Regions from separate parts of the Pseudoalteromonas sp. SG43-3 genome, predicted to be linked through region 2. Evidence: predicted binding sites of a transcription regulator. Region 2 holds the regulator's gene; each other region holds the start of a gene.

Region 1 (3,294 bases), on a different contig from region 2:
AATGCTTGGTTGCTTCATTAATGCAGCCATACGTACGGCATTTTTTGCATATTCAACAAACATTAAGAACGTAGCACCGTAAGGAATAAAGCCTTTATGAAGGGCAATACCATTCATAATTGCCGACATACCAAACTCACGTACACCGTAGTAAATGTAGTTACCGCTTGCATCGTCGTGTGTTAAACCTTTAGAGCCATCCCAAATTGTTAAGTTTGAGCCTGCTAAATCGGCTGAGCCACCCATAAATTCTGGTAATAACGGACCAAATGCGTTTAATGCATTTTGCGATGCTTTACGAGACGCTGGGTTTGCAGGGTTTGCTTGTAATTGCTCAATGTACGCTTGAGATTTTTCAGCCCAATCGCCAGGCAGTTCATTATTAATACGACGCTTATATTCAGCTGCAAGCTCTGGGTATGCTTTTGCGTATGCTGCAAATTTTTCGTCCCAGCTTGATTCAAGCTGCTGACCTTTTTCTTTGCTATCCCATTGTGCGTAAATATCATCAGGAATTTCGAACGCATCGCCAGTCCAACCTAAGAATTCGCGAGACGCTTTAATTTCGTCATCACCTAGTGGTGCACCGTGACAATCGTGGCTACCAGATTTATTAGGTGAGCCGTAACCAATAATTGTTTTACAACAAATTAGTGATGGTTTATCGGTAACACTTTTAGCTTCTGCAATTGCAGCACTTATAGCATCGCTGTCGTGGCCATCAACACCACTAATTACATGCCAACCGTATGCTTTAAAGCGAGCTGGCGTGTCATCTGTAAACCAACCTTCTACTTCACCATCGATTGAAATGCCGTTGTCATCCCAAAATGCAACAAGTTTACCCAGACCTAATGTGCCTGCAAGTGAACCAGCTTCATGAGAAATACCTTCCATAAGGCAGCCATCGCCCATAAATGCATAGGTAAAGTGATCAACAATATCGTGACCTTCGCGGTTAAACTGTGCAGCTAGCGCTTTTTCAGCAATTGCCATACCTACGGCATTTGTGATCCCTTGACCTAATGGACCCGTAGTAGTTTCGATTCCTGGTGCATAGCCATATTCAGGGTGACCTGGTGTTTTAGAATGCATTTGACGGAAGTTTTTAATTTCGTCCAGTGGTAAGTCGTAACCACTTAGATGCAATAGAGAATAGATAAGCATTGAACCGTGGCCGTTTGAAAGAATAAATCTGTCACGGTCAGCCCACTCTGGATTTGTTGGGTTGTGTTTTAGATAATCGCGCCATAATACTTCTGCGATATCAGCCATGCCCATAGGGGCTCCAGGGTGACCAGATTTGGCCTTTTGTACTGCGTCCATTGACAAGACGCGAATAGCATTTGCAAGTTCTTTGCGAGATGGCATGAATTCTCCTACCTTTATGTGTATTTGCGCGGGTATTTATGTGTTTGTTTATGCACCCAAGTAACTTGGGTTTGTTTATATCGACCATTCTTACTTATTGTGGGGGCTGTGTGCAATTAAAAACCCTATAAAAGTGAGGCATTATGAATATTTTTTAAGACCAAAAAGTTATTAGTAATTTTATTTAGACGTCTAGGCGTAAAAACACTATGCAAGGTGTTTTGTTTTCGATAAAATACGCCCCTTAATTTTTTAGCGCTAATACCGACGTTTGTGAAGCGCAATATTTGTGAGCAGAAATACAATGGCAAAACATTTATTTACTTCTGAATCAGTTTCTGAAGGTCATCCGGATAAAATCGCCGATCAAATCTCTGATGCGGTACTTGATGCTATCCTAGAGCAAGACTCTCATGCCCGTGTTGCGTGCGAAACTTACGTAAAAACAGGTATGGTTATGGTTGGTGGTGAAATCACTACTAGCGCATGGGTTGATATTGAAGAAATTACACGTAAAACAGTACGTGAAATTGGCTACACGCATTCAGACATGGGTTTCGATGCAGATTCATGTGCAATTTTAAACACTATTGGTAAACAGTCTCCTGACATTAACCAAGGTGTTGACCGTACTAGCCCAGAAGAACAAGGTGCTGGCGACCAAGGTCTTATGTTTGGTTACGCATGTAACGAAACAGAAGTACTAATGCCTGCGCCAATTACTTACTCACACCGTTTAGTACAGCGCCAAGCACAAGTACGTAAAAGCGGCGAGCTTAACTGGTTACGTCCAGATGCAAAATCTCAAGTTACTTTTGCATACGAAAATGGTAAGCCAGTAGGTATTGATGCAGTAGTACTATCTACTCAGCACAGCGAAGACATTTCGCAAAAAGATTTAGTAGAAGCGGTGATGGAAACTATCATCAAGCCGGTACTTCCTGCAGAGCTTATTACAAGCGCGACTAAATTTTTCATTAACCCAACGGGTCGCTTTGTAATTGGCGGACCAATGGGCGATTGTGGTTTAACAGGTCGTAAAATCATCGTTGATACATACGGTGGTATGGCTCGTCACGGTGGTGGTGCTTTCTCTGGTAAAGATCCATCAAAAGTTGACCGCTCAGCTGCATACGCTGCACGTTACGTTGCTAAAAACGTAGTTGCGGCTGGCCTTGCTGATAAATGTGAATTACAAGTTTCTTACGCAATCGGTGTTGCAGAGCCTACATCTATCAGCGTTGAAACGTTTGGTACAAGCAAGTTAGAAGAAAGCCGTTTAATCGAGCTTATTCGTGAACACTTTGACCTGCGCCCTTACGGCTTAATTCAAATGCTTGATTTAGAGCGCCCTATCTACCTTCCTACAGCGGCTTACGGCCACTTTGGTCGTGACGAATTCCCTTGGGAACGTACAGATAAAGCTGATGCACTTCGTGCAGCTGCTGGCCTTTAAGCTAAAAGTGTTGAAGTAAATTAAAAACGGCCCTTAATAGGGCCGTTTTTGTATCTAAAACTTATCAGTTACATTGTTTGTAGTGCGTCTACAAAATAACTATAAAATCGACCTCGAATTCTTTTGTACTTTAGGTATATACTCATTTCATTATAAAAGCTTTAGGGATAGTTAAATGGCCGATAACTTTCGCGTTATATTTGCAGGACTTGCCGATAACGTTGACATAAAAACAGCGTGCGCAAACTTAGCTGCAAAATTAAAAACGTCAGATGAAAAAGTAGCTCTTTTTTTTAAAGGTAAGCCGCTGTTTGCGCCAAGCGATAAAGACAAAGCGTTAAAACAGACTAAATTATTAGCAAGCCTAGGTATTAAAAGTAAGCTGCAAGCTGTTTCAAATGCGATTCAAAATAGCTCCCCCGCAGCTGCAAATAACAACCAACGTGATGAACGTATTTTTGATGCAC
Region 2 (3,294 bases):
TTGCATAACTATTTCCTATTCTTATTCTGAGTATGCATAAACCTTTACAGACAAATCGATAGATATTCTCTATATTTTAAATAGTACAAATTTTAACTAGGTTGATAAAAGTAGCTAACGTGGGCTTATCTGTTTTTAAAGTAGTGTAGTAGGCTGTTATTTTAAGTTTATGATGATGTGTTAAACATACATTTTTTTAATATTTTAATAGACATAAACACACCTCAAAACTTACTTTTTTGGTGAATTTTTATTTATCAAATGTTTATATAATCCTGCAAAGTTACTGAAAAACCTCTTAAAATTAAAGGATATAGCATATAACAGGATAGACCTGATATTGCTTGGAATTTAAAAATAATAAGGGTATCGTACCCCAAGACTCCACCTCTCACTTTAACTTAAATTGCAGGATACCATCGCGTTATGTCTGACTTTCGTGAACAAGCACTACATTATCACTCACATCCCGTACCTGGTAAAATTAGCATTGAGCTAACAAAACCAGCTGAAACAGTTCAAGACTTAGCCCTAGCTTATAGCCCAGGTGTCGCTGAGCCTGTACGTGAAATTGCCGCAGATCCTGCAAATGCATATAAATATACCGGTAAAGGTAACATGGTTGCGGTTATCACTAATGGTACTGCAATTTTGGGCTTGGGTAATTTAGGTCCTTTAGCGTCTAAGCCCGTAATGGAAGGCAAGGCGTTATTGTTTAAACGTTTTGCAGGGCTTGATTCTATTGATATTGAAGTAAAGCACAAAACAACAGAAGACTTTATTAACACGGTTGCCAATATTGCTGACACATTTGGTGGTATTAACCTTGAAGATATTAAAGCACCAGAGTGTTTTGAAATTGAAAAAGCATTAATAGAGCGTTGTAGCATTCCTGTTTTTCATGACGACCAACACGGCACCGCCATTGTGACGGCTGCCGGCATGTTAAATGCGCTAGAAGTACAAGGTAAATCAATTGAAGATGCAATAATTGTATGTTTAGGTGCAGGCGCTGCTGCAGTTGCGTGTATGGAACTGTTAATTAAGTGTGGTGCACTGCGTGAACACATTTATATGCTTGACCGCAAAGGTGTTATTCATACTCGTCGCGATGATTTAAACGAATATAAACAGCTTTTTGCTAACAATACCGATAAACGCACATTGCAAGATGTAATTGCAGATGCTGATGTGTTTGTTGGTGTTTCGGGTCCTAACTTGTTAGCTGCCGAAGATTTAAAACTAATGGCAGAAAAGCCGGTCGTGTTTGCCTGTTCAAACCCAGATCCAGAGATCGATCCTGCACTTGCTCACGGCGCACGCAACGATTTAATTATGGCAACAGGGCGCTCTGATTACCCTAACCAGGTTAACAATGTTTTATGTTTCCCGTTTATTTTCCGTGGTGCACTTGATGTACGTGCAAGCGCGATTAACGATGAAATGAAAATTGCTGCAGTTGAGGCTATTCGTAGTATTGCCAAAGAGCCTGTACCTGCAGAAGTTTTAAAAGCCGCAGGCGTAGATAAACTAGAGTTTGGTGCGCAGTATATTATTCCAAAACCAATGGATCCGCGTTTACTACCGCGTATAGCTAAAGCTGTAGCACTTGCTGCGGTAGAGTCGGGTGTTGCGCAAATTGATTTGCCTGAAAATTATATGGCGTAATATATAACGCTTAAACAAAAAACCTCAGCAATGCTGAGGTTTTTTGACTAAAAAGGTAACGATTTATTCTTCGTTTAAAATAGGCACTTCTAAACCCATTTCTTGCATTATCTTTTTAACTTCTTCTGGTACTTTTTCTGCGTTGTCTTTACGTAGGTCATCGTCATTTGGTAAAGGTTGACCAGTAAATGCATGCAAAAACGCCTCACATAGCAATTCACTATTTGTTGCATGGCGAAGGTTGTTGATTTGACGACGCGTACGCTCATCCGTTAAAACTTTTAATACATTTAGCGGGATCGAAACGGTGATCTTTTTAACTTGCTCTGATTTTTTCCCGTGTTCTGCGTATGGGTGAATATACTCACCATTCCATTTAGCCATAAGATGTATCGTTGCCTCAGATTATTAATTTCTCACACGGTATAAAAAGCGTGTAAATATGCGTGAAATTCTATCGATTTAAAAAAGATAGTCAAATAATAGATACCGATCTATCTTAATAAGCCTATTTGGGATGTAAAAATAAGCTCACTTTTGTGAGCTAAAATGTGGTACTAGCAAACGCCTTTCCTAACTTTAGCCATCTAGAGCTTTAAAATCCTTTGACTTATTAAAACGGATAACTTACTCTTTTAGACGTCTAAACATCCAAATTAATCAGGTGACGAATATGAGCGAAAAAAACAAAGCGACCATTGCTGTACGTAACGGCGTTGATGCTGATAAACATCATGGTGCAGTGGTGCCGCCAATTTATTTATCAACGACTTATTCGTTTGCCGACTTTGATACTAAGCGTGAGTATGATTATGGCCGCAGTGGTAACCCTAATCGTGATATTTTAGCAGAGACGCTTGCTAAGCTTGAAGGCGGCGCTCGTGGCATAATTACGGCCACTGGTATGGCTGCCGTGCATTTAGCTACTCAGCTACTTAACAGTGACGACACGTTAGTAATTCCACATGATTGTTATGGTGGTAGCTATCGTTTATTTACATCGTTACAAAAACGCGGACTATTGAAGCTTGAAGTATTAGATTTAACAAAAGAAGAAAGCCTTCAACAAATTTTAGCAATTAAACCTAAGCTTATTTGGATAGAGACTCCAAGTAACCCAGTACTTCGTTTAACCGATATTAAAGCGGTTACCGATGTTGCTAAGCAATGCGGTGCATTGGTTGCCGCAGATAACACGTTTTTGTCTCCTGCCTTACAAAACCCTATTAAGTTTGGTGTAGATATTGTGGTGCATTCAACTACTAAATATATTAACGGGCACTCAGATGTAGTGGGCGGCGCTGTTATTGCTGCAACACAAGAGCTTGGTGATGAGCTTGCTTGGTGGGCAAATAATATTGGTATTACGGGCGCCCCTTTTGATAGTTATTTAACGCTTCGTGGTCTACGTACTTTAAATGTGCGCTTAAGGCAGCACCAAGAAAATGCGCTAGCAATAGCTAAGTACCTTGAAAGCTCCAATTTTGTAAGCCAAGTTTACTATCCAGGACTTGAGTCACATCCTCAACATGAGCTTGCTAAAGCACAACAACTTGGCTTTGGTGGCATGGTTAGTTTTGATATTAAAGGCGATATAAACGACGCCGCAGCATTTTTAACTAGTCT
Region 3 (3,294 bases), on a different contig from region 2:
CGAATCTAAGCCATTAATAAAGCTGTATTTAAGATTCGATTTTAAATCACTTAGCTTTTGCTCATCAACAAGCTCAGTGCGTGCTTTTGCATAAGTTCGATTAATGGCATCGCGCGCAGTGGCTAAATCGCCTGCGTTTTCTACTTTAACAAATACGTGTAATAAACCCGGATCTTTAGTCTCTGGGTTATAGGTAAACATTTGGCTGGCAATTTGTTTGTCGACCACTAGCTCTTGATATAAATCTGAATTATTTGAAAAATAAAGCTGTGAGATTAAATCAAGCGCCGCTCTGTCTTTTTTAGCAGGCTCCCACGCAGCGCCTTTGTACGATACGAGTAACCAATGCCCTGGTAGCGCTTCATCTTGCTGGTGTAAATATTTTGGTGCTTGTTGAACAGGTTCTGCTTTAATGTCAGCAACATAGTTACCCTTTTTCCAGCTGCCCCAATGCTTTTTAACCATTGCCATTGTTGCTTGTGGGTCTACATCGCCCACGATGACAAGTGACACATACTCAGGCTTATAAAACTTAGCAAAAAATTCTTTACCATAGGCCATTTGATCAGGCATGGCTTCTATGTCTTTAAAAAAGCCCATAGTGGTGTGTTTATACGTGTGCTTATCAAACGCTTTTTCGCGTACAGCGCTTAATAATTTACGAATTGGGCTCGCGTTGTTTTTTAAGTACTCACCTTTTACTGTTTGCGCTTCTGTTCTAAATTGCTCTTCGGTGTAGGTTAAGTTTTGAAAAATATCAGCTTCAAGCTCAAGTACTTTATCAAGGTGCTGCTTTGAAAAGTTTAAATGGTAATTTGTGTAATCGTTTGTTGTATATGCGCGGTTATCAACACCTGAATTTTTTAATATGTCTGAGTACACATCTTCAGGGTATTTTTGTGAGCCTTTAAACATCATGTGTTCAAAAAAGTGAGCAAAGCCTGTTTTGCCCTCTTCAACTTCGTTACGCGATCCAACCGATACCGGAATTTGCAGCGACACTACATCAGGGTAATCGGTTTTAACAACCATGACACGTAAGCCGTTTTCTAGCTCTTCAATTAAGTAATCTTGTGAAAAAACACGGTCATCAGCTTTATTTACTTGTTCTTGTTGTGCTGTTGTTTGCGTGCTTTGGTTTTGTTGCATGGCGCAACCCGTTAAGGCCAGCGATACCGCTAAGCTGGTTGCTAATAATTTAAATTTCATTGTTGTCCCTTTTTAAATTGAGCAAATTTGTTGTCAGATTTAACTCTTTAATTATGCCCCAAAGCCAATAAATATAAGAGCCCCAAGGGAATTTATTGTGTAAACAACTGTGTCAATTATAAATTATGGGAACAAGCACTATGAATAAACATCATGTTAATTGAAAAACTTTCATTAAATAAATCTATCTAGACGTCTAAATGGCTGCTATATTAAATCCATCAAAACAAACTTAGCTGGAATGAGGATTATGGCTTTATCACTAAAAGAGAAGATAGTGGACACCAATCAAGGTGTTTATCTTATTGGTACTACCCCGCCTAAAATTGGCACCGATAAAGCGCAATTAAAAACCATTGCAGAAAAGCTATTAGGTCGCTTACACGAAATTGAATACGACGGCGTGATAATTTACGACATTCAAGACGAAAGCAGCCGAACTAATCAAGACCGTCCATTTGCGTTTAAACAAACCGTTGATCCGCGTGAATACAGCCATTTACTTCGTAATTTATCTGCACAAGATGTAATTACTTATAAAAGTGTGGCGCAGCGTGGCGTAGGCGAATTTAAAGATTGGCTAAGTGAAACTAAAAACGACTACGATTTACAAAATGTTGTTTTAGTAGGTAGCCCATCATCGATAGGCGATATAAAGCTAAGCCTGCCAGATGCTTATAAAGCATTGGCTGAGCAATCAGATGATTTCTTTTTAGGTGGCGTTACGATTGCTGAACGCCATTCAAGTAAACGAAATGAGCACGAACGATTAATAGAAAAAACAGCACAAGGTTGTCAGTTTTTTATATCGCAAGCTGTTTACGATGCACAAGCGACTATAGAGCTAATTACTAGCTACGCACGTACATGTAAAGCGCAGGGTATTATACCACAACGTATTATATTAACGTTTACCCCGTGCGGCGGCGAAAAAACCTTAGAATTTATGCAATGGTTGGGTATCTCAGTGCCAGAGGCAACAAAATGGCGCATGCTTGATGCAGACAATACATTAAGCGAATCGGTCCGTATTTGCCGCGAAAACCTCGACTTAATACTTAAAAGCTGTGCGCATTTAGATGTACCGCTGGGCTTAAATATTGAAAGCTTAACAAACCGTAAAGAAGAAATTGATGCATCAATTAACTTATACCGTTTATTAAAAGCTATTATGGAATTAAACCTTGCTGAAAAGCTAATAGCTTAAAGGCTAGGTAAGAGCTAATTAACCCCCTTCTTGGCAAGCCTCATGGCTTGCTTTTTTATGTCCGTACTTTGAAAAATAAATTAAGAAGTACAAGTAAAAATTTGCAGCTTAAGCTATTCATTGAAGCTATTTTTGGTTATTACTCTCAAGCCTTTTTAAGGCAAACCCCATAGAGGAGCACATAACACCAAAAATAAAACCTATCGCAGAAAAAACTAGCCAAGTTTTTGTGGCATGAGTCATGAGTCATGAGTCATGACGAACTTACTTTTATTATTGTGCTTTTTTAGCGAGTCTATACGCTTGTTTATTTTTATACATTGCGTGGTCTGCATCATTTAATAGCGCTTCAAATGGTTGCTTTTGTTTATTAGTAAAACTATAACCAATGCTGAGCGATAAATCGCAAACACCTTCTTTTAGTAAAGCATTTGTATACTCAGAGGATATTTTATCCATGATGTAGCTAATTTTGCTTTTATCGCTTAATTGCATTACTGCAACAAACTCATCACCACCTAAACGCCCTACTATGTCGGCATCTCTTAAATGGTTTTTTAGCGTATCCGCCAAAATAATTAAGGCTTTGTCACCTACTTCATGTCCAAAGGTGTCGTTTAATTTTTTAAAGTCGTTTATATCAATAAACAAGCAACATACGTCGAAGCCCAAACGCAGTGCTAAATTAAGCTTTTGCTGAGCTAGTAAGTTAAGTGCTCGGCGATTATAAATATCTGTTAATGAGTCTAACATGGCTATTTCGCGCATTTGTTCATAGCTGTAAACAAGCGCTAGGTCGTCTTCAATTAAATCGCGTAGTTGCTCTATGAGCTCAAAGTATTCATCGGTATAGCTAGTTATTTTAGTGTCTTTTAAGC

The links. Region 2 encodes MetJ, which represses methionine synthesis genes. Its sites were predicted from a motif close to TAGACGTCTAGACGTCTA; they were not measured.
Positions count from the first base shown of each region.
Region 1: metK (methionine adenosyltransferase) is a predicted target of MetJ. The motif match lies at 1,557-1,574, and genes of this name have one in related genera.
Region 3: H5157_RS01280 (methylenetetrahydrofolate reductase) is a predicted target of MetJ. The motif match lies at 1,399-1,416, and genes of this name have one in related genera.

Region 1 is NZ_JACJFC010000020.1:69,292-72,585, forward strand. It holds gene tkt (transketolase) at 1-1,371, opposite strand, end outside; gene metK (methionine adenosyltransferase) at 1,676-2,827, shown strand; gene H5157_RS16770 (hypothetical protein) at 3,003-3,294, shown strand, end outside.
Region 2 is NZ_JACJFC010000003.1:71,471-74,764, forward strand. It holds gene H5157_RS03670 (malic enzyme-like NAD(P)-binding protein) at 427-1,668, shown strand; gene metJ (met regulon transcriptional regulator MetJ) at 1,732-2,052, opposite strand; gene metB (cystathionine gamma-synthase) at 2,342-3,294, shown strand, end outside.
Region 3 is NZ_JACJFC010000001.1:256,049-259,342, reverse strand. It holds gene H5157_RS01285 (pitrilysin family protein) at 1-1,209, opposite strand, end outside; gene H5157_RS01280 (methylenetetrahydrofolate reductase) at 1,460-2,416, shown strand; gene H5157_RS01275 (sensor domain-containing diguanylate cyclase) at 2,690-3,294, opposite strand, start outside.